One region of the Emergencia sp. genome, then DNA from elsewhere that is predicted to be linked to it. Evidence: riboswitches for the same ligand, from Rfam matches in the RefSeq annotation. Region 1 holds a riboswitch; each other region holds the start of a gene.
The links. Region 1 has a riboswitch for cobalamin ahead of ACMQ5W_RS14155 (homing endonuclease associated repeat-containing protein). Riboswitches for the same ligand answer to the same signal wherever they lie in the genome.

Region 1 (9,730 bases):
GGAAAGCAGGTCGTTGCCGGTTTCTGTAAAAAAGACAATCCAGTAGGGTTGTCTTTTTTTAGCTGCCGCAGGCAGCGTCAGAAACGGGACAGCGCAGCGAACAGGGTGAGCGGAGGAACGACCGCAGGGAGTGCTGCCGGTTTTCTTAAAAGACAGATTGCATATGCAGTCTGTTTTTTTAGTACGGAACGGGACATAAGTTATTGTACTTACAGTTGACAAACGCAGAAAAAACTTATATCATATATATAGATATTTTAATCTATGGTGAAACTAGAGCATTTATATTTTAAAAAAATAACAAACAAATTACATTCAACTTGCTCGGTTTTGTTATGGATTGAGATATGTTTTTGATAACGCGCGTATATCAGACGAGAGAAGACTCTGTTTCAGAGTCTTCTTTTTGTGCTGAAATTGATAAATATCTGTAATTTGCATTGACACCTATATTGAGTAGTGATATATTGATGTTAGATATATCGATTAATGATATAAACGCAATCGTTACAATAATGACAGTTAGGAGGGAGCTATGAAGTACAAACTGGAGTTCTGGAGATACGGCTTATTTGATTATGAAGAAGCTGAAAAGCACCTCAACCGTATGAGCGAAGAAGGTTGGGATATAGAAGGCGTGGCGACAGAGTGGTTTCCTCTTGCTGTCTACCAAAAAAGACTGGGAGGTAGAAAAAAATGCTATTCGATTGTTCCCATAAAAGAAAATGATACCGATTTTGTTCGCATCTGTGAAGATGCTGGCTGGCGCAAGGTGAGAGCAATCAGAAGCGGCTTGTGTATCTTTGAGGCTAAAGATAAGAATGCGAAGCAGCCTTTTACAGATGAGATGACCAAATATCAGAATGTTTTAGAAGTTGCAGAATCGACAAATCCGCTCAGTGGCTTAGCCATATTAGCGATTGTCTTGCTCATAAATTTTTTTCAGGATTTTAAGAGTGGATGGGGGAGCACTGAATACTATGTTTTAGCGGGAATTTGTATGATGGCTATGCTGAGCATTGTTCTGGCGTTTAAAGAATATCGCTTTCATAAAAAGGCCGCAGAATATGCAGAAGAAGGGATTATTCTGCAGAAATCACCCCTCTATAAATACTTTGGACTTGTTTCTTGCGGAGGCGCGGTTATCATTGGAGTCGGCTTGATCGTCTACTTGCTGTATTGTTACATAAACATCTATCCTAGTGTTCTGGGAATCATACTTACAGCCGCAACACCATTTATATTCCTCCTTGGCGGTTTTATACGAGCTGCGAAACATTTTGATGTAACAGGGATTTTGCTAATGTATATCAGCATTATCTCGCCAGGATTTGTTTTGCTTTTGGTAGAAGGGATATAGTGAAATGAAATACAGATTTAAGCTTTGGAAGTACAACAGCTATAGTGCTGATGAAGCAGAGGTCATGCTGAACCGGATGGCGGAGGCTGGCTGGAAAGTGAGAAATATAAGCAGCATCGTCAGTTTTGTACCATGCACAGGTATTCGTCCACAGTATACTATTGAAGTTCTGCCGCCAGGTTTTAGTGGGGCGGATGATTTAGAGGTCAAGCCGATGAAAGAATTCTATGAGCAGATTGGCTGGAAATTTTTGAAACGCATCAGTGAAGACGGAATGTATCTTTTTGTCAATGAAAGCGGGAGTTCTATTCCTCATGCCTATTACAGCAAAGAGGAGAGAGAATCACTACAGAAAAATAGAATTAAATGGAGTTTTATTATCGGCGGCATGATAGGGTTTATCATCATGTATTTTTTGTTGTTCCACGATGTGAAACTAGATCGCCTCGGGTGGGGCGGCGATATTGCATTTATTTTGGTAGTAGGACTTTTTGCTGGCTTGTACATCGTACCCGCCATCTCTGCATTTTCTTATAAAAAGCTGGGACGTGAAAACCTTTTGACAAAGATAGACGCTTGGTGGAATATTGTATGGAACGGAATTTTTGCCTTGCTCATCTTTTTGGAAATCCCGCTGAATATCTACTTAATATACAGCGGAAAGTTTTTAAACAATTTAGAGGAAGAGATTTTGAGTCAATTTTCCATGATTTCTTCACTTCTAGCACCTGCATTGTTTATTTTGGGCACATACTTGGAGGTAATAGCAGAGAAAAGAGTCATACAAATTGGTGGGATCTTCATGTATTCAATCGCTTATTTTGGAGGGCTGCTGGGGTTGGCCTATGCGGAAGTTCAGCTAGGACTAGTTTGACGAAGATAAATAAATAGTACCATAAATTAATTTGAAAAGGAGGTAAGATTATGGCACGTGAACAATTAAAATCACTGACAGAACCGATGTATTATATATTACTTTCATTGCTCAATGAAAATCACGGTTACGGAATCATGCAAATGGTAGATGAGCTGACTGACGGCAGGGTCGCCATCGGAGCAGGCACGCTCTATTCCCTGCTTGGCCGCTTTGAAAGAGAGGATATCATTACCCAGGTTGCTGAGGAAAATCGACGAAAGATTTATAAGATAACGGAGAAAGGCGGCGGGATTCTGCAAGAAGAATATACCAGACTCAATCATTTGGTAGAGGACGGAAAAAAATTCTTTGAATTTGATGGGGAACGAAAGGATCCGCCTGATGATAGTGGCGGTAAGAAAGAAGAGACCATTCCTGAGGCTGTGGCTAAGGAGAAAGTCAAAACTCAGGTGATGCAGGAAGATCCAAAGCCGAAACGAAGTTTTGGCAGTTTAGGGAAAAAAGGCATGCTGCCAGTATAGGGAGATGATCGGAGGAGGAACCAATGGATTTGGAACAGTATTTAAAAGACTTAGAAGAGATTGTGAACATCGACAGCGGCAGCGAGGACTTAGAAGGATGCCGGAAAATGGCAGAATATTTTGCTGGCAAATTTGAGAGCGCCGGCTTTGCTGTAAGAATTAGTAGAGAGCAGGGAAAGCATCCACATGTGGAGGCTAGGAATTTTATCAGAAAAAGCGAGACGATAGATGTTTTGTTTATGGGGCACTTAGATACCGTCTTCCCCAAAGGGACTGTGCGGGAGAGACCATTTTCTTTAGACGATGGAAAAGCACGAGGTCCGGGAGCGGCAGATATGAAGAGTGGTGCGCTGTTGGCGTTTTATCTGGCATTGGAGATTAAAAAGCGTGCACTTCCAATGAACCTCTGCATTGCTTTTAATAGCGATGAGGAAATTGGTTCTGCAGACTCAGTAGCCTGGATGAAGGAGTTGGGGGGAAAAGCGAAATATTGCTTTAACTTTGAACCTGGAAGGGAGACTGGGGCCTTTGTCAAGGAAAGGAAAGGAGTCTATGACTATCGTGTCATTTTCCAGGGAATACCCGCCCATGCAGGGGTCGCGCCAGAGAAAGGAGCCAGCGCAGTAATCGAGATGGCCAGATGGATCTGGGCGTTGACAAATCTCAATGCACCAGAGCAAGGGACTACCCTCAATCCAGGTATCGTCAAGGGAGGCAGTGCGTCCAACGTAGTGGCGGAACATGCGGAAATGCTCATCGACCTCAGATATACGAAAGAGAGCGAGCTGCAGCGAATTGAAAGGGCATTTGATGAGATGGTAGAGTATCCGAGAGTGACAGGCGTCAAGACTTCTTGGGAGAGGAAAGAGGGATTTCCACCGATGACCCCAAACGAAAGTACCGAGGAAATGATAAAGATGATGAAAGATGCTGCCTTAAAACTTGGACAGGATCTGCCGGAGTTTGTCAGTACAGGAGGAGGCTCAGATGCCAATAACCTGGGAGGGCTGCCCGTGTCTGTGATGGACGGGTGTGGTCCTGTAGGCGGCAATTACCATAGTGACGAAGAGTACATGGTTCTTTCGTCGATAGAGCAGCGCTTTTCCTTGATTCTGGAGACGATTACAGGGATTGTAAATCGTTGAGGTATGCAGCCATATAGTTATAAAAATCGTTCTTTATAGGAGAGGACGATTTTTCTTTTTTTTGAGCAACGTAAATCTGACGCGTACAATTGGGGTGCGTAATGTGGAGCAGTTTCACTTTGCTGCTGCGCTGCTGCCCCCAGGAATAAGCAGGCCAGAAAGCGACGCCCATACCGGCGCCGATCAGGTCTCTTACTGTGGAAGGGCTGTCGCTTTCAAAGACGATTTTGGGCTCAAAGCCGCAGCTCATACACCAACTTGTAGTCAAGATGGAAAATGGCTTGGTTCTGTCATGACAGATGAAAGAGGCGTCATGAACCTCTTCCAGATGAATGGAATTCTTCTTTGCAAAGGGAGAATCAATCGGTACGGCCAGATAGATTTCTTCCTTGAGCACGGTGTGATTTGTCTTTGCATTTTGATCAGGTATGACCGTGGAGACACGAATATCCCAGTCTTTGTTGTCGATTTTTTGGGAAAGTTGGAAGTTTACTTCGGGGCATCGTTCCTTGTATAATATAACTATGTCAGTGATCATTTCAGAGGCTGAAAGGATGCTCAACTTGATTGTTCTTGCAGCCATCTCAGCGGCATGGGTTAATTCTCCTGGTATTTCATCTAGAGTTTTCATTACGGGCTCTAATTTTTCGGCCAGGAGGATTCCTTCGTCACTGAGCCTGATATTCCGTCCCGCTCTGATAAAGAGTCTGACCCCTAATTCTTTCTCCAGTCTTTTGATGGACTGGCTCAAGGCAGGCTGTGCGATATGAAGAAAGTCAGCAGCCTTCGTCATATGCTGATATTGTGCAGTTACGAGAAAGTATCTCAATTGCAGAAGTTCCATTTCTAAACACCCCATTCATAATTTCTACGTTATCAAAATCATAAAATATATATATTATACATTAGCATAAAATGATGATATTATAAAGTAAAAAATAAAATTAATTACAGAGTATACAGGAGGCAAGTGTAATGTCACAGATTTTTGAAACGTTAATGCTGATTTGTTTTGGTTGTTCTTGGCCGATTTCTGTCGTGAAGTCCTATCGTGCGAGAACTGCAAAGGGAAAAAGTGTGGTCTTTACTTACGCGATTATCATCGGATATATCTGCGGTATTATGAGTAAGATTACAGGAGGAAATATCAACTACGTATTAGCATTATATGTCATCAACCTGATCATGGTATCTGTCGATATGGTTCTTTACTTCAGAAATAGAAAGTTGGATCGAAAAGAGGAACTTGCGAATGATGGAAAAACAGCTAAAGAAATACTTGCTGCTTAACAGCATTGCTCAAAAGGGAGAGACCGTGTTCCTGGGATCTACCTTTCTTGCAGGAATGAATTTTGGCGAATTTGCGCAAAGATTTAACTGTATCTACAAGATTTATAACCGCAGTTTTGAACATTTGACTGTAGAGAAGGCTTTAGAGGCTTACCGTGCTTGTGTCAAAGACCTTGCACCGCGCAATCTGTTCCTAAGTTTAGGGGAAGAAGATAACAATGAATTTTACGACGCATATTTAGCACTGGTAGAAGAGATAAAAGCAGAGCAAGCGAAATGTAAAATATATCTTTTATCGCTGTTAGGCGATTCGATGGAGGTTAAAGAAGCCAATAAGCGAATCAAAGAGATTGCAGTAAAGACGGGCACCGAATATATTGATGTGATGTTTGAACTGGTAGATCAAAAGGGCGTTTTGATGAATGCGATTTTTGACGAAGATGGCGACGCAACCATCGATGCACAAATCGCTTTATGGCGCAGAATCGTCTACCCTATGCGCAGCGGCTACGAAGCTTATGGGGATGGAATTGGGTTGGTAAGTTCAATTAATATGATAACATAGAAGATTATGGATGACAGAGTATGCAGACACATGCTCTGTTTTTTAATTCATAGGAAATATCAAAGCACCGTTCCATGCGGGTGACATGTGAAAATAGGAATCTATGATTTCGTCATGCACACGTTTGCTATGATATTTAGATCAACTTTTCTAAAATGTCCTGAAAAGCACAAAACATCGCAGCGGCAACTGGCTTGCATTTAGTATTTAGTCGTGGTACAATATCTTTGTTATTTACAACAGAAAACATATTTCATGTTCCAATTTCCATATTGGCTAAGAGGGAAGCAGGTGCAAGTCCTGCGCGGTTGCCGCCGCTGTATGGGAGGAGCGTTATCTATTATACCACTGGGATTCTGCTGATGCCGGGAAGGAAGATAACGTTACGATGCCTAAGCCAGAAGACCTGCTTGAAATAATTGATGCCGCCGACGGTTATCGGCGAATCGATTTAATAAAGTTTTACAGGAATACGGACTGTAGCATTTTTGTGCTACAGTTTTTTTGTTGGCGTATTTATAATTTAAAGAGGAAAAGAATGAAAGACGAGAAATTAGATGAAAAAGACCTTCAGCGGTTAAAGGAATTATTGATTCATAATGTGGCGAGCAATGCGGACAAGAACTTTCAAAAAGATAACCACAACTCTACTATCTGGAAGAACTATGCCGCATCTAATGCGAGGGGCCACAGCGTCTACGAGAGTTTTACTGACGAGGAGCTGTTAGACTACATACGCGCTGAAACAAAGCGGCTTAATCATGCGCCAGCCCAAAAGGAACTATTTTGGGTTATGAGGGATTATATCAAAAGGCGGTTCAAGCGGTGGCCTTATGCGATGAAGGCAGCTGGGCTGACGGCATCTACAGGAAAGGGCGGCAAAACGCTGGAGCAGATTGAAGAGGATAACAAACATTTAGAATTGTTACTGGCGCAGGTCAGGGAAAAGGCTTTGGAGCTGGGTAAGATACCGCATCCAAAGGATATACCTGACGTTTGTGCAGAGATTAAAAAGTATTATAACGATTGGGGAAGAGTCATAGAAGCCGCGGATATAGACCCGCACACCTTAAATGCAGAGGTCGTCTACAAAATAGAAGGTTTGGAACCGCAATACGTGCAAATGCTTGATAATGTAAAGTCATTTGCATATGAGTTAGGGCGCAGTCCCATTCATGGAGAAATTGACACGGAGGTAAAGCGTGCTTTGATTAGAAGGTGCGGCTCATGGAGAAATGCATTATATCAGGTGGGGTTGGAGCCGGTAATCAGGATCAGACCCTTCCATGGCATATATATCGACTATAGAAAAGAAAATAACCGCGACGGTCATACCAACAGTCTCTACAATTGCTATTACAGAGTGCTGAACCTTTCTGAAGAGGACAAGCGGAATCTGGAACAAGTGAGGGCCATTTACCAGCAGACCAGGGTCATTCCGACAAAAAAAGACGTGTCAAAGGAACTGCGTCTGCGGCTGCAGGAGACTTGCGGTTCTTGGGCAAATGTTCTCTATCAAATCGGTATCGATCCAAAAGAATACCATAGAACGGTCAAAGGCGGGAAGACAAATGAAAAATAAAGGTTTGGGAGAAAGCTCTACATTCTGTTCGTACCACCCTTTGGTGAATACGCTGTATTTTGCCCTGACTATCGGGATTACCATGTATTCTATATCACCTTATTTTTTAGCGGTGGCCTTTCTCTTTTCCTGGATTTACTCCATTTTACTGAAAGGCAGAAGCGGAATGAAACTCAACGCTGTCATGAGCATCTTTATGTTGATTATCATGGTGGTTCTCAATATGTTCTTTAATAACAACGGAGAGACTGTGCTTCTCTACATCAATACGAATCGAATTACACTTGAATCCATCTGCTTTGGCATTGCCGGCGGGGTGATGTTAATTTCGATTATCGTCTGGTTTACCTGTTTTAATGTGATTATGACTGCAGATAAACTGATTTATCTCTTTGGCAAGGCAGCGCCAGTACTCGGTTTAACGCTTTCTATGATATTCAGGTTTGTTCCGCTTCTGAAGAGCAGATTTGCAGAAATTTCCTTAGGGCAGAAATGCATGGGCAGAGGCGGAAAGGGCGGCCTTATCATGAAGGCAAGACAATTGGTGAAGAAAGTTTCTATTTTAATCGCCTGGTCTCTGGAGGCTTCCATTGAAAGCGCTGACTCCATGGAAGCCAGAGGGTATGGCTTAAAAGGAAGGAGCAGTTTTCATCTGTTTAAATTTTCTAAGAGAGACATTGCTGCTCTGGTTTTGATGCTGGCGGCGGGACTTCCTGTTGTGGCTGCAGCATTTAAAGGAATGACAAACATGTATTTTTATCCAAAGATCGTCAGACCGGAATTGGACCTTTGGACTGCTCTGGTTTTAATGTGCTACACTGTACTTGCAGCCACGCCAATTGTAATAGATATAGCAGGAGAGATTAGATGGAGACAATTAGACTTGAAAATGTAACCTTCGCCTATCCATTGGCTGACAGAAATGCCTTGAAGGATGTGAGCTTTTCAATAGATTCCAGCCAATTTATTGTTTTATGCGGAAAATCTGGCTGCGGAAAAAGTACTTTGCTGAAACAGCTGAAAAAGAATTTAATTCCTTACGGACAATTAGAAGGGAACGTTTTGTACTGCGGCGAATCGGTAGCTGATTTGGAGGATCGACGCAGTGTCAGTGAAATCGGTTTTGTACAGCAAAATCCGGACAACCAAATTGTGACAGATAAAGTGTGGCATGAACTGGCTTTTGGCTTAGAAAGTCTGGGGCTTTCCAATGCGGCAATCAAAAGAAGAGTAGCAGAAATGGCCAGTTATTTTGATATTCAGGGCTGGTTTCGAAAAAATGTGAACGAATTATCCGGCGGACAGAAACAACTTCTAAATTTAGCATCCATTATGGCGATGCAGCCGAAGCTTCTGATTTTAGACGAGCCGACTTCGCAGCTGGATCCCATTGCCGCTTCTGAGTTTCTGAGAACCGTCTACAAGATTAACAGGGATTTAGGGACGACAGTTATCATTTCCGAACACCGATTAGAAGAGATATTCCCCATGGCTGACAAGGTGATGGTCATGGACCAAGGTCAAGTCATCGCTTTTGAAAGTCCTTCTGAAATTGGCGAATTTCTTGCGGGAACAGGAAATCAAAACAGACATCCGATGTTTTACGGACTGCCGTCAGTGATGCGTATATTCTCCGATGTCTGCCCCACTGTAAAGAGCCCTTTGACAATCAGAGAAGGCCGTCTTAGGTTGGAAAAGATGCTGACAGGGAAACCCGCAGCACAGGCTGCAGCAGATAGTGTATATGAATTGCCTAATAACGATACAATTGAAAACCCAGTCATCGCCTTAAAGGATGTATGGTTTCAATACAGCAAGGAGAGTGGTGAGGTGCTGCGAGGGCTGAATTTAAATGTGGAGCGGAACCAGTGGTACTGTTTGTTAGGGGGGAACGGTGTCGGCAAGAGCACCACGTTAAAAGTCATTTCAGGAATTCTAAAGCCCCAAAGAGGGTCGACCAAAGTGGACCGCACAAAACTTTCTATGCTGCCACAGAATCCGCAGGCTTTATTTACGGAAATTACAGTAGAAGAGGAACTGCTGGAAGCCCTCTATTATATAAAGGAACCTGATTCAGCAAAGATAGATCAAGTGAAAAGCATGTTGGCTCTGATGGAAATTGAGCATTTAAGGAAGGCAAATCCATATGACTTAAGCGGAGGAGAACAACAACGGCTGGCACTGGGGAAAATTTTGCTGCTGAAGCCGAAAATTTTGCTGCTGGACGAACCGACCAAGGGGTTAGATCCTTTTTTCAAGCGCACTTTGGCGGGAGTTTTACAAAAGTTGGTGGAGAATGACGTTACTATTTTTATGGTTTCCCACGATATCGAATTTTGTGCAGAGTATGCCGATCAATGTGCAATGTTTTTTGACGGCGACATTGTTTC
Region 2 (9,952 bases), on a different contig from region 1:
GAAATCTACGACCTCAGAAAGTTCTTCCTTTTCCTCGTCTAATCCGGCTACTTCATCAAAGGTGATCTTCTTGCCCTCTCCCTTATATAGCCGCGCCTTGCTTTTTCCAAAGGAAAATGCTTTGCCATTGCCCCCCTGGTTCATCATCAGATAGAACAAAAAGCCCAGGGCTACCACCATGATCAACGTCGGCAGCAGACTGAGGATGGTGGAACCAGAAGACGGTTTTGGCGTCTTTACGGCCAGGTTTTTCTCCTGCATCTGCGGGAAAATATAGGTTTCCTCCAGCCAGCTGATTTCTGTGATATACGGCGCATAAGCGTAGACGTACTTGTCTTTCCCTATTTTTCCCGTAATCTTTGTGTCTTCAATCTCGATTTCGGTGATCTTCTCCTGTTCCAAGTAGTTGGCCAGCGTGGAAAACTTCACCTGTTTGTACTCTGCGCCGCCACTGCCATTATAGAAAAAGGCCGCTGCTAACACCAGCGCAAAAATCACTAAGTAAATACTGATATTCTTTGCGAATTTTTTCAATTTCGTTGTCTCCTCCCATATCTATATTCTCAAATTCTCGTATTATAAATTTGTTCTCCCTTAACAAAACAGTCCTATAATTTTATCATATTCAACAATTTATTTCAATACAAATCACCTTTTTTGTATCTTCACACAGTTTATAGTGGGCAGAATACCGTCCTCTGCCCTGATAAGGCAGAATCCAGAGGATTTCACGGCCCACTGCCGCAAACTGGACGCTGTTTCTCTCGTCCTTGGGCACTTTTCGATCCACCAGATAGTCCTGCAGTTTCTTTGTTCTCGTCTCTCCGATAGCAATAAAATCGCCGGCCTTTCGAGTCCGCAAGGTGATTCGCGCTGCCGCATCGTCACCGAAGTGTTCCCTGAGCAAATCATAGTCAAAGACGGCATGACTGTCTTTAGGCAGCTTCTGTTCCTCATATTCCCCTTTAGAGAGAATGGTAACTTTGATATCACTGTTCGCCAGGGGCGCTCCTCTAGCAGCCTTGACATCATCATACACCTTTGTCAGATAATATCCTCTCGGCAGGTCAAGGCGTGCCGACGGCCCCTGATGAAAGGCGATACTCTCGCAGCCATCGAAATGGGTGAAGGTCATATCTTCTGTCAATCCGATGCTGTGAAAAGCTTTGGCAAACACTCGCTGGCGTACAGCTCGGTGCAGGCCGCGAAGTTTCTCCCCGTCCATCAAGACACTGGTCGCGTCAGCCTCCTTGGCCAGCCCATCAAAAGCATCGGCAGCCTGCTGCCAAAGATAATCTTTATCTACAGCGGCAGTCTTCCCCATTCTAATCATTGTATCCTTTATATTCGTGTTATATTCCTTTTCCAGATAAGGAATCAAGTTGAGACGGATTTTATTTCTCGTATAAATTGGTGCTAAATTGGTCTGATCAATGCAGGGGTGCAGGTCGTGTTCTCGGCAGTAGGTCAGAATGTCTTCTTTGCATACGTCAAGCAGCGGACGAATGATTTCATTTTCCTGCTCGTCAAAACGCCTGTAACTGATGCCTGACAGCCCGTCCGTTCCCACGCCTCGCAAGATGCGGAACAAAATCGTTTCCACCTGGTCGTCGGCGTTTTGTGCCACGGCGATTTTTATGTTATCTCGCCGGACGCCCTTCGCGGCTATCTCTGCAGCTACCTCTGCAAAAGACTGATAACGAACCTTGCGGCCAGCCTCTTCGGAGGTAATTTTCTCTTCGGCGGCAATTTTGCTGCAGTCATAGACAAAAGTTCGGCACAGGCAGCCCGCTTCCTGTGCAATCCGCTCCACATAGGACTGATCTGCTTCTGCCGCCCCCGGCCTGAACCTGTGATTGATGTGAACGGGATGAAGGGTCAGCTCCCACTCTTTCGCCAAGTCCAATAAGACATGAAAAAGGCACACCGAATCAGGACCACCCGAGAGGCCGATGACGATGTGCTGATTTTTTTCGATTAAATGATGTTCCCTGATCGTGTTTAACACTGTTTCTCTAATCATAACAGTGTAAGTATACCACAAACAGAAGCGTTTTAAAAGATTTTATTGCAGTTAATAAACATAACCGATCTCTATCACCTTTCCGCCTCTGATGCAGGCATATACTACAGTATCACCGCTTTGGTACAGCCAAAGCTGATAACCCGTATATTGATATCTTGCGATCGGCTTGCCCCATGTAGTCTGCAGCGCCTGACTGCTTGTCATTCCAACATAGAGCTTGTTGCCAAAATACACCTTATCTTTTCTAGAGCAAATCTTCTGATTATACGAATTATACAAGTACATATAGACGGCAGCGCCAGTTGTATGCTTGCCAGTATAAATTTTTACAGTTGGGCTCCCGTTTGTCTTTCCAATTTTTTTCTTATATATCTTACCATTAATTTTTACTTTTATCACATCACCCTGCGATGCGCCCCTGCAGCGAACATAGACGTATTTTGAAGTCCGCAGGACATAATATTTGCTGGCGACACTGCTGCCTGTCCTCTTATAAACCTTCTTATTTATGGATTTTGTACTTCCATTTTCGCTGACAACAGTAATCTTGATACTTTTGCCTATTTTCTGTTTTGGAATTTTGAGAGAAAAAGCACCGCTGTTCCCCGCCTTAGTCTGATAGCGCTTACCATTTAGTACCGTTTTTACAGTCATCCCCGGATACGTCTTTCCCTTGATTGAAATACTTTTATCGTAGATTTTATTGACGCTGAGTTCAATCACCGCATTTTTTACTTTTACAGTCTTTGTAATTTCTTTGCCGAGATCATCTTTTACTACGATTGTGATTTCCTGCCCTTTTTTCTGTTCAGGATACGTTGCTTTGAGCAACGCCTGCTGCCCGTTATCTTCAATTTTACAAGGATATTCCCTTTCGCCGATGAAAACAGATGCTGACACGATCTTTTCTAAAGTCAGCTTGCTAATTGAGGCTGACAGGCCTTTTTCTTCCGCCAAAATGGTTCCAAAATCAATACTGCTGCGTTTTACGTTGACAGTTACCTGTGCGGTAGCTTCTGCAAACCCTTTCATGCCGACAGTTCTCAGTGTAATTACCGCAGCGCCTTCACTATGGGCGTGAACCATCCCTTCTGCGTCTACAGTGGCAACTCCGGGATTATTGGATGTGTAAGAGAAGCCTGTTCCGTCCCCCGTAGCCTCTGCTTCAATCTTGAACGGCTGACTTCTGATATACGCGTCATAAGTTGCCTGGGCGGGGGTGACTTTCTGCTCTTTCCCCTTGATGGTAAAGTGAATATCTTTCTCTCCATGAAACTTACCGATACCAGTAATTGTAATCGTAGCAGTTCCCACTTCCTTATGGTTTTTGTATGTAGTCCTGTAGTCGTAACTCTCTCTCAGCCGTTCTCCATTGTAGGTCACTTTTACAGACGGAAATTGGTAACGACCGGTGTAGATAAACTCATCTTCTTGATACAGTGTGACGTCAGCTCGGCCTATATCTCTGCCTACGGTATAATTGATACTTGTAGTGCCTGTATAGTTTCCGATCCCTTTCACGTTTACAACGCCTTTGTCCTCTTTCTCCGTATAGTCTGTCACTTGGTAATCTACGTTTTCTACTAATGATGTACTGCCAAAGGAAAGCCTGATATTAGGCTTATGCCCTTCCTCTGTATACTTATCTACATCATAAAAGCAGCCTTTTATGTCCTTAGGCAAAATAGGGATAATCAACTGAACTTCTCCGCAATACGCTCCAATCCCCCTTAAAATCACCACCATATCTCCGACGTTTATGTTGTCCCTCACTTCTACGGTAAAGTCTCTGTCCTTTGTCAAAGACTTATGAGGGTTTGATTCTTCAAGATAAAGCGTACTGAGGTTATGGGCTGTTCCATCATAGGTGATGGACTTCGGATAGTAACCTAAAGTTAATGTTGAAATATCAGTTTTTTCCACCTCAGTCTGTCCGCCGCCATCTGTTTCGCCATCTGCCGCAAAAACCGATGTTGGCAGATAACAGAGAACCATGGCCAAAGATAATAATACCGCAACTATTCGTTTCATTGTTTTCACCTTCTCAATTAATATTACTTTCGATTATACGCTGAACTTATGTATTTTTCAACACAATAGGTCAACTCGCCCTAAAGCAAAACCGCACTGTCTCCAGCGCGGTCTCTTAGTGTCTTAGTTTATAACATTGGTTAAAGGCTTGCGATATAGGATTCCAGTTCCGAGAGGCTTCTGGGAACTGGCAGATCAGCCGGCAGAACCCCTTTTGCCGTCAGACTTTCAAAGAGTTCGATGGCTGCCGGTTTCTTCAGATTGGTCTTTTCCAAGACCTCACTATTTGAGAACACATCTACAGGCGCTCCCTGCATCAGTGTCTTTCCATCGTGAATCAGAACGATTTCTTCTGCCCACTCTAAAGCATAGTCTACATTGTGGGTGGACATCAGCACGGTAATACCCTGGTCAACCAACATGTCTACTATTTTGTTGACAATGACCGTATGCTTTGGATCCAAAGAGGAAGCCGGTTCGTCCAGAATGATCACTTCTGGATTCATGACCAGGACGTCTGCAATGGACACTTGCTTTTTCTGACCGCCGGAGAGAGAATGGGTCGGTTTCTCCATAAAAGGCGTAATTTCCAGGGTCTCAATCACCTGTTCCACCGCCTCCTTGGCGTCCATTTCACTCATGCCGACGTTCAAAGCACCAAAAGAGATTTCCTGAAATACTGATGCAGAAAAGAGCTGATTGTCCGGGTCCTGAAAGACGATGCCTACTTTGCTCCTCAGGTTCAAAAGGCCCTTCTTACTGTAATCAACAGCTTCTCCATCAATATACAGGGTTCCGCCGGCAGGCCTGTGAATGCCGTTGAGACATAGAAAAAAAGTGGATTTCCCTGCTCCGTTAGCCCCCATAAAGGCTACCTTTTTCCCTCTCTCAATTTCCAAACTCATACCGTTGAGAGAATAGCTCTTTTCGTCGTCGTAGGAAAAGTATAACTCCTCTGCTTTGATGATGATATCTTTCATCAGAACTCCTATCCTTGCAATTTTATAAATACGGTGAACCCTAAAAGAACGAGTTCAAATACTGCAATCATTATGATGTTTCTCTTGCTGACGTCGTGATTTTCCTCCAGCACTTTGATTTCTCCACTGTAGCACCTTGCCTCCATAGCATCGTAGAGGTTTCTTGAGCGTTTCATGGCTCGGATGAAAAGAGCCTGCACCATGCCGCCGAAAGATTTGATCGATGTACGAAGATCCTTGTGTCCCAACCTGGCATTCTGGGATGTGGAAATGTAGTAAGCTACATCCAGCAGGACAAAGATGTATCGGTAAATCAAGAGCATCAGTTCCAAAAGCAGAGCCGGGCAGTGCATCTTTCGCAAGACAGACAGAATGTCCGTCATGGTCGTATTCAGCGACAGGAAATAGAGGCAGGAAACTGCCGCTAAGGCTGTCACAATCAGCTGAAGACCGTGTAAGACAGAATCCCAGCTGCCGGTCAGGAACCAACTGCCAATCTGCAGGGCAAAGGCGTCCAGAGGATGCTTTGATACGTTGACGATAATGGCGGCCGTACTGAGAAGCAGAAAAGCCAGAGGTACCAGCATGAGATTGCCGTACCTCCTGGCTGAGATTCCGCCGATTTTTATGGTCAGAAAGCTGTTAAGAACCATGATGAAAAGTCCCATCACGATGGAACGACTGACAATACAGAATATGAGAGTCAGCACCGCGAAGGCAAACTTTTCAGCTGGGTTAACATATCTGATTTTTGATAAGTAGCAGAGCTTATCAATGACTATCACTGTTTTCTACCTCTTCATCCTTTTTCCATTTATGTCTCTCGTAGAAACGGCCCATGATAAAGGCCACAATCCCCACGCCGATACCTGTCTGCAGACAGAATATCAGACTTTCAATTTCACCGGGAATTTCTCCCCCTAGATACTGTTCCAAAATCGGTTCGAACCAAGGCGTATATTCACTGCCCTGAATTTCCGCCACCATCTGGCTTCCTGCATCGTCAGAACCGCCGAATTCCGCGCCCTTCAGTGCAAAAAAAGGGATGACAGCGATGAGTATGGCGATAACCAGCAGGACGATGACCAGTCCTTTTCTGCTCTTAGTCTTCTTCTCCATGATTATCTGCCCTCCTTTATGAATCCGATGGATCTCAGCTCAGGTTTTGCAAAAGATTCCAAGCCGATGACGATGACCACGGTCAAAATTCCTTCAACGATTGCCAGTGGCAGCTGTGTCGGGGCAAACACGCCCAGGAACTTCACGGCAGAAGCCATGACACCACCTACTTCGGACGGATAAGCGACAGCAAGCTGAATGCTTGTTACACAATATGTAAAGATGTCACCGATCATTGCCGCTAAAAATACAGAAACCATCTTGTTGACCTTTAACTTCTCACAGAGCTTATACACGCCAAAGGAAACGAATGGTCCTGCAATGGCCATGGAAAAAGTATTTGCTCCCAATGTAGTCAAACCACCGTGGGCGAGCAGAATCGCCTGGAATAACAATACGATAATTCCCAGGATGCTGACAGAAGCAGGTCCGAACAAAATCGCGCCGAGACCCGTTCCCGTCATGTGAGAACAGCTTCCTGTAACAGAGGGAATCTTCAGTGACGATATAACGAATATGAATGCTCCAGCCATGGCCAGAACAGTAATTGCTTTTCTATTTTCACTGAGGGTTTTCTTGATGGAAATAAACCCCCATACCACAAAGGGAACACAGATAATCCCCCATACCAGAGAGTGCGTCGCTGGTAAATAACCCTCCATAATGTGCATCGCACTTGCCGTCGGCACGAGTCCGAATGCAACAGAGAGCGCTGAAACAATTGATAAAGTCAGTTTTTGCCTTTTTGTCATTTTTTCTCCTTTCATGAATAAACAAAAATTCACGCATTTTACGACTAACGCTTAGCCAGCCACAGGCTGGCGCGTTAAAGAATAAGGACTTCCCTTCAATTTTCTGTGAAAATTGGGGCAGGACCATTAAAAAAACGCTTGTCCGAAACAGACAGGCGTCTCGCTGGAATCCATCAGCAATGACACTGCTTCTGGGTTTCCATGCGTGTTCACACCCGGCCATCGTTCGTAACCTTGTGCAAATTGGCTGTATTCAGGTAGTTCTTCTGACTTAGACATCAAACACTCACATCTGCGCCTTCCCAGTTTCCCAGTGACATTGTTGAGATGTGGCTACGTCTTCACAGCGGCGTGACCGTGCAAGTCTCTCACTTGCTTCTCTTTTAACCCCTGTTCGGGGACCTTCCTACATTCAATTGTAATTTTATTCTACTACGACATTTACGTTCTTGTCAAGGTAAACAAGAAGAAAGACCACGGTAAACTGTCCTTTACCAAACTCAGCAACATTGGACAAGAAAAAAGCGGCAGCTTAAATAGCTGCCACCATGACGGTCAGATCGTCCCGTTCCCTAATTCCATATTTTTCCGCCGCTTTGTTGACGATTAATTCCGCCACCGTATCCGGGTCGCGGCTGCCAAGTTCTGTCAGACGTTCTCTCAGCCAGAGGCCGTCCGGGTCGCGGCGGTCGCAGTCAGTAACACCATCCGAGACCATAATCAGCAGGTCACCCCGCTTCAGTCTCACGTCGATGTATTCCAGCTTCAGTCCGTCGACAATCCCCACCGGCGGCGCAGGCCGTTTCAACATAGATACACTGCCATTATGTTTTACAAAGGTGGATGCAGCGCCCATCTTAAAAATCTGCGCTCTGCCGGTCACCTTATCTATAATGGCTAAATCCACTGTAGCGAACATCTCCGCGCTGTTTCCCGTCATCAGAATCGCATTGACTGTTTTCATGGCGATGTCCACATCAAAGCCTGCCGCCAGCAGCTTGGAAAGCGTCGTAACCACCAGCTTGCTTTCTGTGGCCGCCCGACTGCCCTTCCCCATACCATCACTGATAATCAGAGCCTGTTTATTTTTACCGAAGGAGAAAGAAAGACAACTGTCCCCTGACACCGCCTCGAAAGCATAAGATGCACTGCCCACCAAAATCTGAGGCGCGTTTTTTTCAGCTGATGATGCTCCTCGACCGTCTAAATCCGTCATCAGCTCGCTGACCGTCCTGGCCATGCCGTCAAATTGGTAAGAGACAATCTGCTTATTATCCATCCCCGCACTGTACAGCTTGCTCAGACTGAGAAAGACCTCCCGCTTTTTCATCAAATCCCGCTTAATGGCTTCTAGTTTCAGGTCTGCCCCCGTAGCCGACTGCTGGCAAAACCGTTCTTCACCGATGCACCACAACCTGGTGATGATGCTGCTGGGTACAGCGATAAATAAAGCCATCACAGCCGCGGCCCCATAAATTTGATCGCTGGCTGATACGGCAATGGTGGCAAAAATCGTCAGCGCTAACATCGTTTTTCGGTATTTTCCGTCAATCAGTGAGGCCAAAAACCAGCCGGTGAGCATCCCCGCAAAGAGGGCGATGAAGAGTTCTCCATGATCCACGTGCTGGCACTGCCAGAAAACAGCCGCAATGCCGGCTGCGGCCATGGCTGGCTGAATTCCCTTGCAATACTGAATCACCACGATAACCAGTAACCACAGGGGAAAGACCACCTGTTGTGCACCGATGGCCCCTATCAGCGATATCGCAAAAATCTCGTAGGCTAGTCCAACTTTTTCTTCTGCAATCTGCATCGGATTCTTACCCACAAAGAGAATCCTCGCGATGGTGTTGAACACACGGATATAGACGATGACGGCTATCGCCTCTTTGATCATCGTTTCAATGCTCAAGAGATAGATCAAATGTCCATAGGCGTAATAAGCACAATTGCACACGATGATTGCCGCCACTGCTACTGATGTCCTCTGATTTATTGTAAATCTATGATTATGAAAAAACAGGAAAAATATCCCGCAAAAAATCATAGCCATCATATCGCCATAGAGATTTAAGATGACTCCCCCATAAGTCAGCATCGCGATGGCAATGACCGGCACTAAATATATGTATACAGTTGATACCGCCACCATGACGGTAATCAGCGCCACCGCCTGCGGAAAGGTTCCTTCGAACAGATTGATCCGACCAATAAAGAAAGCCACTGTCAAAGTGGCTAACACGGTTTTGAAATTAATCTGATTCCCTACAAATTCCATATTTCTTCCCCTTTGTTCCCTTTGATTTTCACATATTCTATCATAGGCAACATGGGGGTTGCTGTCGAAGGCAGGTGTCGAAAGAGGAGAAACTTACTGGGCCAGGAGTCGTTCCACTTCTTCCCTCTTCTCAAACAAGACGCATCCGCCCTGATGATCTGCTGTCAATAAGTCCTGCTGGTGAAGAACGGTGAACAATCTGGAATGGAGAGCCTCTTTCAAAGAAGTATCTTTGACATTGATGTCAGAGTACGGTGAAAAAGGACAGGGCTCCGCACCGCCGTGGGAATTGATGTGGAAGAATCCCCTGCCCGCTGCCAGACAGCCGCCGGAACTTTTCTCATCTCCGGGGAAGGAGATAAACACCATCTCTGGATGCCGCCCTCTCACATCTGCCAGCTGCTCTTCAAACCAGTTCCGTTCATCATCTCCAAAAGCCAGATTCCTGCTCTCTTCTGTCACTGGCACATATTCCACATAAATGACCGTCTTACAGCCAAGTCCCGTTAATCTGCTCAGAAAAGCAGGTGAGGTCACAGTTTCTTTATTTGCGGTGGTCACCGTAACAGAAGTGCCGAAGAGCAGATGGCGTCGTTTCATCTGCTCCATGGCTGCAAGCAGCCTATCGTAGGTACCCTTCCCTCTTCTCTGATCTGTTATATTCTGGTCTCCTTCGATACTGAAAATGGGGATGAGGTTTCTGTGCTGCTGGAAAAGCTGCAGATAGATTTCATCCAGCAGCGTACCGTTGGTAAAAATCGGGAAA
Region 3 (9,952 bases), on a different contig from region 1:
CTGGAGAAAGGGTTTGAGCCTGTAAAGGAGCGGCGAGATGCGGATGTTGCTATTATCAATACCTGTAGTGTGAGAGAAAATGCGGATAAGCGTTTCTTTGGAACCTTGGGACAGCTGAAGCGCAGGAAAAAGGAGAATCCAGATTTTATCGTCTGCGTCTGCGGGTGTATGATGCAGCAGCAGCACGTTATCGACACCATCAAAGCAAAATATCCTTGGGTGGATATCATATTCGGTACCCACAATATTCACCAGTTTCCAGAACTGGTCGATAACGCTTTGAACGAGAAAAAAAAGCAGGTTGAGATTTGGACTGACGGCGGTGAAATCGTAGAAGGCCTGCCCGCTAAGCGTCTTTTTGACTGTAAAGCGCTTGTCAATATCATGTTCGGCTGCAATAATTTCTGTACTTATTGCATCGTGCCTTATACCAGAGGGCGGGAACGAAGCAGACGTCCAGAAGAAATTATCAAAGAGGTCAGAAGCCTGGTATCTGATGGAGTGAAAGAAATCATGCTGCTGGGACAGAATGTCAATTCTTACCGTGGCGATGAAAAAACTGATTTTGCGGATTTGCTCTATCGCCTCAATGAGATAGACGGGCTTGAGCGCATCCGCTTTATGACTTCTCATCCTAAGGATTTATCGGACAAGCTGATTCAAGCTTTTGTGGACTGCGATAAACTCTGTAAGAATATTCACCTGCCGGTACAGTCTGGCAGCAGTCGTATTCTAAAGAGAATGAACAGGAAATATACAAAAGACGCGTATCTGGAACTGGTGGCAAAGCTGAAAGCAGCTGTGCCTGGTATTACCATGTCTACAGATATCATCGTGGGGTTTCCGGGCGAGACTGAGGAGGATTTTGAGGAGACCCTGGATTTGGTTCGAAAGGTGAGATACGATTCTGCTTTTACCTTCCTGTACTCCATTAGAAAGGGAACTCCAGCAGAAAAATATGAGGAGCAGGTGGCAGAAGACGTAAAGCATGAGCGGTTTAATCGGCTGGTAGACCTGATCAATTCCATCAGCGCAGAGAAAAATGCCCAGTATACTGGAAGGATTGAAAGAGTCCTCGTGGAGGGAGCGAGCAAAACCAACAGCAAGACCCTCTCGGGCAGGACCGACGGATTCAAATTAGTCAATTTTGAAGGGACAAAGGACATGATCGGTAATTTGATCGACGTAGAAATTACGGAAGGGAAGACCTTCAGCCTGGAAGGCAGACTTAGAAAGTGATGGCAGCGGATATGAAAAATCTGAAACATATTGTAGAAAACTATAGACCGACCTGCGAACAGGAAACATGCGATCGGAAAATCATGTTGCAATTCTTAACTGCAAATGCGGATTGTCTGACTCGCGACAACCAGATCGCCCATTTTACTGCATCATCGTGGATTGTCAATAGGAGGAGAGATAAAGTTTTGATGGCATACCACAATATTTACGACAGTTGGGCCTGGACTGGAGGCCATGCTGACGGAGAAGCGGATCTGCTGCAGGTGGCTATCAGAGAGGCTTGCGAGGAGACGGGCATCACATCAGTACGGCCAGTCAAAGAAAGACCATGTTCTTTAGAAATCATTACCGTGGACGGGCATATCAAACGAGGAAGTTACGTTGCTTCGCACCTGCACATGAACTTGACCTATCTTTTGGAAGCGGACGAGGGCCAAGACCTCTTTGTGAAAGCCGATGAAAACAGCGGTGTCAGATGGATACCTTGTGATGAACTCGACAAATTCGTCAGTGAGCCGTGGATGATGACGTGGGTGTACGAGAAACTGCTGAAACTGCTTTGAAAAAAGCAGTTTTTTTCCTTGAATACTATCAATTGATAGTCTATCAGGAGACGAGATTGATTTTGAATTAACAAAAACAATGAAAATCCTCAAGAAGCCGATGAAAGTTTCTCCCCAATCTGTTGACACGGTCAATTTAATATAATATAATTTTATCTGTTGAAGTGAAATTGAATAGAAATATTGGTTGACAGAACAAGTCGTAATATGGAATCAGGTGAAAAACCTGAACAGTCCTGCTGCCGTAATGATTGAGTTTCATGCGAGGCGAAAGCCAGCCACTGAGGGGTCCCCTTGGGAAGGTGCATGTGAGACGCCTGAGATCAAAGTCGGAAGACATCCCAATATTTGGCCATAAAAGTCACAGGATATGAGTTTTAGGTTAATATTGGAGAATTTATTTTAGAAGATATTAAGAACCCGAGTCCTGGAGATTCGGGTTCTTGTTTTTGGTAAGGAAGTATATGGAAAAATTTACGGTTAAGAATGGAAAAAGACTGAGATTTGGATATACCACGGGAAGCTGTGCGACGGCCGCTTCAGCGGCGGCGCTGGAAATGCTGCTATTTGGCAGCAAAGTGGCACGAGCAGACATTACGTTGCCTTCGGGAGAAAAAGCATCCTTTGAGATTGGAGATATAGCTGCCGAACCTGACCAGGTCAGCTGTTCGGTCACCAAAGACGGCGGCGACGATCCTGATGCGACCCATGGGGCTAAGATCTTTGCCAAGGTTCGTCTCACAGAGGGGGATATCTGTGTCAAAGGCGGCGAAGGCGTGGGTCTGGTTACGGCTAAGGGGCTGCAATGTGCAGTCGGAGAGCCAGCTATCAATCCGGTGCCAAGAAGGATGATGATCGAAAATGCCCGGCGCATTTTGCAGCGTTACGGCACAGACTGCGGCGCAGAGATTACCATTTCTGTGCCGGAAGGAAAGGATATCGCGGAGAAAACTTATAATCCCCGCCTGGGAATCGTAGGGGGAATTTCCATTCTCGGGACGACTGGAATCGTAGACCCTATGAGTGAGAAAGCGCTCGTGGACACCATCAAAGCAGTTATTGACAAACAATATGAGGAGGACCCCGAAAACATTCTCATCTCCCCTGGCAATTACGGCAGGGACTTTTGCCGGGATTATCTGGGTCTGGACATCGAAAGGGCGGTGCCTGTGTCTAATTACATTGGTGAAGCTTTGGATTACATCAAATACAAGGGTTTCAAGAAAATACTCTTTGTTGGGCACACCGGAAAACTGATCAAAATTGCCGCGGGCGTCATGAATACCCATTCCGCTTATGCTGACTGCAGAATGGAGGTGATCGGCGTTCACAGCGCTATCTGCGGTGCTGATGCGAAGACCGTAGAACAGATTATGAAGTGCGTCACCACAGACGAAGCCTTCGATTTGATCAAAGACAAGTCCTATTATGCGGAAGTGAAGAATAGAATTTTAGAGAAGGTGCTCTACCATCTGCGCTTCCGGCTCAAAGGACAGGCAGAGATTGAGACAATCATGTTTACAACAGATAGAAGTCATATCATCAAAAGCCCTGGGGCTGATATGATGACGGAAAGGTACATATAAATGAAAGGTAAATTTTTTGCAGTAGGTGTAGGACCGGGAGACCCGGAATTGATTACCTTGAAGGCAATCAACACGATGAAGAACAGCGACGTCATCGCAGTGCCGAAAAGCGGCGCTTCAGAGAATATCGCTCTGAAAATTGCAGGGGCATATATAGAAGGCAAAACCCTTTTAGAGTGTGATATGCCTATGATCAAGGACAAGGAACGGCTGGATCAATACCACGACCAATCGGCAGAAGAAATCGGAGCCTTGCTGTTAGAAGGCAAGACCGTTTCCTTCCTGACATTGGGCGATCCTGCCATTTACAGTACCGTGATGTACGTACACAGAAGACTGACAAATCAGGGATTTGATACAGCCATCATTCCAGGCATTCCCTCCTTTTGCGGTGCGGCAGCCAGCTTGAATACTTCTCTCTGTGAAAGAGATGAAATGCTGCATATCGTGCCTGCGACTTATAAAGGCCATCAGGCGGAAGAACTTGAAGGAACTAGAGTTTTGATGAAATCTGGTAAGAAAATCATGGCACTGAGAGATGACCTGATCAGGCAGAACGCCATGATGGTGGAATGCGCCACCATGGAAAATGAAAGAGTTTACAAAGATTTGAGCGAGCTGAAAGAACAGTCCAGCTATTTTTCTTTAATCGTTATTCCCTCAGAAGATAGACAGAAGGAGAAATAAACAATGATATATTTTATCGGAGCAGGTCCTGGTGCAGCAGATTTAATTACTGTGAGGGGAGCAGAACTACTTAAAAAAGCTGACGTTATCATCTACGCGGGCTCACTGGTGAATCCGGCACTGCTGGATTATGCCAAAGAAGGCTGTCAGATTTTCAATAGTGCAAAGATGACATTAGAAGAGGTCATCGAAGTGATGAAGAAAAATAAAGAAAAAGATGTTGTCAGACTTCACACAGGCGACCCTTGTATTTACGGAGCTATCAGAGAACAGATGGATATTTTGGACAGAGAATCTCTGGAGTACGTATCCGTGCCGGGGGTCAGTTCCTTTATAGGTGCAGCGGCCGCCCTGAACGCAGAATATACACTGCCAAACGTAAGCCAGACAGTGATTTTGACCAGAATGGCAGGAAGAACACCGGTTCCCGAAAAAGAGGAAATTTCAAAATTGGCTTCTCACGGCGCTACGATGGTTGTATTTCTTACATCCACCATGCTGGCAGAGTTGTCTGCGCGATTGATCGAAGGCGGTTATGCGCCGGATTCTCCGGCAGCGATTGTGTACAAGGCGACTTGGCCGGACGAAAAGGTCGTGAGAACGACGGTTGAAAACATCGCAAAAGCCGCAGAAGAGAATGGCATCAACAAAATGGCGTTGATTTTGGTCGGAGGATTCCTGGGCAGTGAATATGAGAGATCCAAGCTGTATGACCCATCCTTTACCCATTTATTCAGAGAGGCTAGTAAATAATGGAGAAAGTAGGAATTTTAGCTTTTACAGACCGGGGAAAGCTCATGGCATCAAAGGTGGCAGGCAGGCTTTCAGCAGACTGTGAACTTGAGATTTTCGATCATAAAGGCAAAGCGAAAGATTATTTAAAAGAAAACTTTAATCAGAAAGATACCTTTATATTCATCTGTGCAGCAGGGATTGCTGTCAGGATGATTGCACCGCTGATTAAATCGAAAGATGTGGACCCGGCAGTGATTGTCATGGATGAATTTGGGCAATACGTGATTCCCATTCTGTCGGGACATTTGGGAGGCGCTAACGAGGCGGGAGAGCGAATCGCCTCTGTCATCGGTGCGACACTGGTTTTGACAACGGCTACAGATATCAATGAGAAATTCGCTGTAGACGTGTGGAGCAAATATGCGGGCTGTAAAATCATCGATGTCAGCTGCATCAAAACTGTTTCTGCCGCGATTCTTCGCGGAGAGAAAGTTGGCTTTGAAAGCGGTTTTCCCTTTGAAGGAAAGGTTCCTGAAGAACTGACTCTGGATGCGGCGAACTTGGGCATCTGTGTCAGCCTGTCAGATAAATTGAAGCCTTTTCCACAGACGTTCAATATGGTGCCCAAGATTGTGACTATGGGGATTGGCTGTCGTAAGAATACCAGCGTCGAACAGTTCGAAAAGTTTGTACTGGGAGTTTTAGAGGAAAACAAGGTGTCGATACACGCCATCGAAAAAATTGCCTCTATCGATATCAAGAAATATGAAAAATGCATTCTGGCATTCAGCGATAAGTATCAAATTCCTTTTATCACTTACAGTGCCGAGGAGCTGAACGCTGCAAAAGGAGACTTTGAGGTCTCTGACTTTGTAAAAAGCATTACTGGCGTAGACAATATCTGTGAAAGGAGCGCCAGTCTCGGAAGCGGAAACGGCAGAAGAATATTATCAAAGACCAGCGGCGGCGGTGTGACCTGCGCCCTGGCGATGAAAGATTGGAAGTGTAAGTTTTGAATATCGTAATGTCATACATCGATTATAATATGGCTGGGCTTTCAGAACGTGAGGCCTTTTCCTGCACGAAGACGCAGACTGAAGAAATTTACATGAGGCTGAAGGCGAAGCCGGAGATTCTTGGCAGCGTGTTGATTGCTACCTGCAACAGGACGGAACTTTACTTGTCGTTGAGGCCGGGCGTCAAGGTCAATCCTTTCAAAACACTCTGTGAAGCGATAGAACTCAATTATAACGACTACGCTTTTATGAACAAAACTTTGACGGGAAATGAGGCGGTGACGCATCTCTGTAAAGTGGCTGCTGGCGCTGAATCTCAAATCTGGGGAGATGGACAGATTACTCGTCAGGTGGATGATGCCATCAAAGGTGCACAGAAGGTCAAGGCCTCAGATGCTGTTCTCAACGTGTTATTCCGTATCGGTGTCACAGCAGGCAAGAAGATTAAGACTTTGGTGGACTTCAAGGTGCATGATAATTCTACAGCCTCGCGGGCGGTGGCGATTCTGAAGGAATACCCAGACGTCAAAAACGTCCTGGTCATCGGCAACGGCATGATTGGACGGCTGGTAGCTGGACTTTTAGTCAGAAACGGTATCCATACCACCATGACTCTGCGTCAATATCGACATGGGGAGAATATCGTACCTAAGGGAGCGGCTACGGTCAATTACGGAGAACGCTACAGCGTCATTGAAAAAAGTGATGCTGTCATCAGTGCGACCCTGAGCCCGCACTATACGGTCTATTATGAAGAAGCAAAAGCACTGTCCCGTCTGCCGGAAGTTTTCATCGATCTGGCTGTTCCCAGAGATATCGATCCGGAGGTTGAAAAATTTGACCAGGTTACATATTATGACATCGACCATATCAGCCAGGGAGAGCGCGACCTTCGCCAGGAAGAACAGCTGCGAGAAATTGAAGCCATCATAGAGAAATATAGTACGGATTTTTATAAATGGTACGACTATAGAGAAAAACTGAAATTGAAAGAGGAAGCATAGATGAGAATATATGTAGTGGGCATCGGCCCAGGTAACAGTGAATATATGACACCCCAGGCCAGAAACGCAATTGAAGAGAGTGACGTGGTAGTAGGCTATACACTCTATGTCGACTTGGTCAAAGAATTGACCTGTGGTAAGGAAGTCAAATCCACAGCGATGAAGCAGGAAGTGGACAGGTGCAAGATGGCTTTGGATTCTGCATTGGAAGGAAAGAATGTAGCCTTTGTCTGCAGCGGAGATGCCGGCGTATATGGCATGGCAGGGGTCATGGCTGAGGTAGCAGAGGATCATTCAGAAATAGAGATTGTGACAATTCCAGGTATTACGGCTGCTTGCAGTGGAGCGGCGGTTCTGGGAGCGCCTCTGATTCACGATTTTGCGGTCATTTCCCTCTCTGATTTGCTGACTCCGTGGGAAAAGATTGAAAAGAGATTGCGCCTGGCGGCGGAAGCCGACTTTGTCGTCTGTCTCTACAATCCCAAGAGCAAAAAACGTCACGACTACATCGACAAGGCAGCAGACATCATGAACTGTGCAAAATCCTGGGATACGCCCTGCGGTTACGTAAAAAACATTGGCCGTGAAGGTGAGAAAGCAATCGTCTGTACCTTGGCAGATTTGAAGGACAATGACGATATCGACATGTTCACCACCGTATTTATTGGAAACAGCACGACGAAAGTGATCAATGGAAAGCTGGTAACACCTCGTGGATATAAAAACATCTAAAAAAACGGCTTGTGCCATGGCGCCAGAGAAAATTCTCGTCTTTGCGGGCACCTATGAAGGCCACGCATTGGCAGAGTATTTTGATCAGAGGGATTGGAATCTGCGCGCCGATTTCTGTGTGGCTACGGAGTATGGAACGGAAGTCTTTTCCGATATCAAAGGAATATCGATCATCGAAGGCCGTCTGAATCAGGCAGCTATGGAGAAGCTTCTGCTGTCCGGCACGTACGGTCTGGTCATCGATGCTACACACCCTTATGCCGATGTAGTGACAGAAAATATCCGGGCTGCCTGCAAAACAGCCTGTGTTGAATACGTCAGACTCCTGCGCAGGGAAAGCTTTTTTGACTATCCGGGTGTAGTGGCTGTGGATTCTGCGAAAGAGGCGGCGGCATATCTTGTGGGAACTGAGGGGAAAATCCTTCTCACTACAGGGTCCAAAGAATTATCAAAATACAGAGAACTGGCGGATCGGGTGGTGGCAAGGGTTCTGCCCAGCGTAGAATCCCTGCGGCTGTGCGAGGAAACAGGTATCCCGGTGAAGCAAATCATCTGCATGCAGGGACCCTTTACAAAGGAGATGAATTTAGCCACGATGAAACAGTATGGCTGTAAATGGCTGGTAACTAAAAACACAGGCAAACCGGGAGGTTTTGACGACAAGGTCAAACTATGCGAAGACGGTTATCAAGTCATTGTCATAGGCAGACCCCAGGTGGAAACAGGACTGTCGCTTTCAGAGGTTATAGGAAGAGTGGAGGCTTTTTATGGAAAATAGAGTTTTTCCAGTATTCGTACCTTCAGACGGAAAGAAGGTTATCATCTTTGGCGGTGGCAAAATCGCCAGCCGCAGGGTGAAATCTCTTATGGAGTTCGATTTTGATGTGACTGTCGTGTCTAGTTCCATCACAGAGGAAATCGAGAAATTTGCTGATGCAGGCAAGCTGACTTACATCGACGACAGGTATGCTCCTGCATATATTGACGATCAGTTTATGGTCATCGCCTGCACGGATAATAGAGAGGTGAACCGCAGTATCGGCTTTATCGCCAAAGAACAGGGCTGCCTGGTCAGCGTCTGTGATCGTCTGGAAGAGTGCAATTTCTTTTTTCCGGCCATCGCAGTCAACGATGAAGTGACAGCGGGTATCGTCGGCAGTGGTAAGACACATCACATTACCAAAAGAGCTGCTGCAGAAGTTAGGAAGATCATCGAAGGAAAGGCGTACTGATGAAAGTAATAGTAGGGAGCCGTGAGAGCAAGCTGGCTGTCATTCAGTCAGAGATGGTGATGAAGGCCATCAAAGAATACGATAACAAGATTGATGTTGAATTGGTCACCATGAAGACCACGGGAGACATCATTTTAGATAAGACGCTGGATAAAATCGGCGGTAAAGGACTCTTTGTGAAAGAACTGGATAAGGCATTGATGGAAGAAAGAGTGGACTTGACAGTCCATAGCCTTAAAGATATGCCCATGGAGGTGCCTGCCGATTTACCATTGCTGGCTTTCTCAGAGAGGGAAGACCCAAGGGATGCTTTGATTCTGCCGGAAGGTGCCACTGAAATTGATTTCAGTAAACCCATCGGCTGCTCCAGCCTCAGGAGAAAGCTACAGCTTGAGAAACTCTTTCCGCATGCCAGCTTTAAGCCCATCCGAGGCAACGTGCAGACACGCCTTAGGAAGCTCGACAGCGGCGAATATGGTGCCATCGTCTTGGCTTATGCGGGTATCAAGAGATTGGGCCTCGAAGAAAGAGTCAGCAGGCTCTTTTCGGCCGCAGAAATTCTGCCAGCAGCCTGTCAGGGGATTTTGGTAGTTCAGGGCAGAGCTGGATATGAAGTGCCGTATCTTGCAGGCTTTGCCGATGAAGAAGCAAAGCTGATTGCGCTGGCGGAGAGAAGTTACGTCAGAACCCTGGATGGAGGATGCAGTTCACCCGTAGCGGCTTATGCTTGTCTGGACGGTGAGGAAATCACGATCAGAGGTTTTTACGTTGACGAGGAAGAAAACCAGTACATAGATACAATCAAAGGGAATAAACACGAAGGCGAAGCCTTGGGCAGAGAGTTGGCACTGCGGATGGCAGGACAAAAAGGAGAACATTATGACAACAGGTAAAGTATATTTGGTGGGAGCAGGTCCTGGCGATAAGGAACTACTTACCGTAAAAGCTGTCAGGCTGATAAAAGAAGCCGATGTAATCGTCTACGACAGACTGGTCTCAGGCAGCATTATGGATTTGATTCCAGAAGAAATGGAACTGATCGACGTAGGCAAAAATGTAGGGGACCATCCAGTGCCTCAACACGAGATCAACAAGATTCTTCTCAGAGAAGCGCAAGAAGGCAAGATGGTAGTGCGCCTCAAAGGAGGCGATCCT

Region 2: another riboswitch for cobalamin. It lies ahead of ACMQ5W_RS08380 (energy-coupling factor ABC transporter permease); the one in region 1 lies ahead of ACMQ5W_RS14155 (homing endonuclease associated repeat-containing protein).
Region 3: another riboswitch for cobalamin. It lies ahead of cbiD (cobalt-precorrin-5B (C(1))-methyltransferase CbiD); the one in region 1 lies ahead of ACMQ5W_RS14155 (homing endonuclease associated repeat-containing protein).

Annotation. Positions count from the first base shown of each region.
Region 1 is NZ_DBFWLQ010000021.1:53-9,782, forward strand. Features, by position in the region: gene ACMQ5W_RS14120 (DUF2812 domain-containing protein) at 536-1,360, shown strand; gene ACMQ5W_RS14125 (DUF2812 domain-containing protein) at 1,365-2,234, shown strand; gene ACMQ5W_RS14130 (PadR family transcriptional regulator) at 2,285-2,758, shown strand; gene ACMQ5W_RS14135 (M20 family metallopeptidase) at 2,782-3,903, shown strand; gene ACMQ5W_RS14140 (LysR family transcriptional regulator) at 3,881-4,762, opposite strand; gene ACMQ5W_RS14145 (hypothetical protein) at 4,879-5,193, shown strand; gene ACMQ5W_RS14150 (hypothetical protein) at 5,156-5,758, shown strand; cobalamin riboswitch at 5,997-6,187, shown strand; gene ACMQ5W_RS14155 (homing endonuclease associated repeat-containing protein) at 6,297-7,340, shown strand; gene ACMQ5W_RS14160 (energy-coupling factor transporter transmembrane component T) at 7,330-8,235, shown strand; gene ACMQ5W_RS14165 (ABC transporter ATP-binding protein) at 8,208-9,730, shown strand, end outside.
Region 2 is NZ_DBFWLQ010000009.1:16,383-26,334, reverse strand. Features, by position in the region: gene ftsH (ATP-dependent zinc metalloprotease FtsH) at 1-534, opposite strand, end outside; gene tilS (tRNA lysidine(34) synthetase TilS) at 626-2,008, opposite strand; gene ACMQ5W_RS08400 (Ig-like domain-containing protein) at 2,075-4,057, opposite strand; gene ACMQ5W_RS08395 (energy-coupling factor ABC transporter ATP-binding protein) at 4,198-5,037, opposite strand; gene cbiQ (cobalt ECF transporter T component CbiQ) at 5,046-5,822, opposite strand; gene ACMQ5W_RS08385 (energy-coupling factor ABC transporter substrate-binding protein) at 5,809-6,156, opposite strand; gene ACMQ5W_RS08380 (energy-coupling factor ABC transporter permease) at 6,159-6,908, opposite strand; cobalamin riboswitch at 7,147-7,329, opposite strand; gene ACMQ5W_RS08375 (SpoIIE family protein phosphatase) at 7,441-9,186, opposite strand; gene ACMQ5W_RS08370 (radical SAM protein) at 9,280-9,952, opposite strand, start outside.
Region 3 is NZ_DBFWLQ010000024.1:168,253-178,204, forward strand. Features, by position in the region: gene miaB (tRNA (N6-isopentenyl adenosine(37)-C2)-methylthiotransferase MiaB) at 1-1,239, shown strand, start outside; gene ACMQ5W_RS15895 (NUDIX hydrolase) at 1,251-1,805, shown strand; cobalamin riboswitch at 1,973-2,166, shown strand; gene cbiD (cobalt-precorrin-5B (C(1))-methyltransferase CbiD) at 2,270-3,391, shown strand; gene cobI (precorrin-2 C(20)-methyltransferase) at 3,392-4,078, shown strand; gene cobM (precorrin-4 C(11)-methyltransferase) at 4,082-4,831, shown strand; gene ACMQ5W_RS15915 (cobalt-precorrin 5A hydrolase) at 4,831-5,829, shown strand; gene ACMQ5W_RS15920 (glutamyl-tRNA reductase) at 5,826-6,833, shown strand; gene cobJ (precorrin-3B C(17)-methyltransferase) at 6,834-7,565, shown strand; gene cobK (precorrin-6A reductase) at 7,546-8,343, shown strand; gene ACMQ5W_RS15935 (precorrin-2 dehydrogenase/sirohydrochlorin ferrochelatase family protein) at 8,333-8,797, shown strand; gene hemC (hydroxymethylbilane synthase) at 8,797-9,690, shown strand; gene cobA (uroporphyrinogen-III C-methyltransferase) at 9,677-9,952, shown strand, end outside.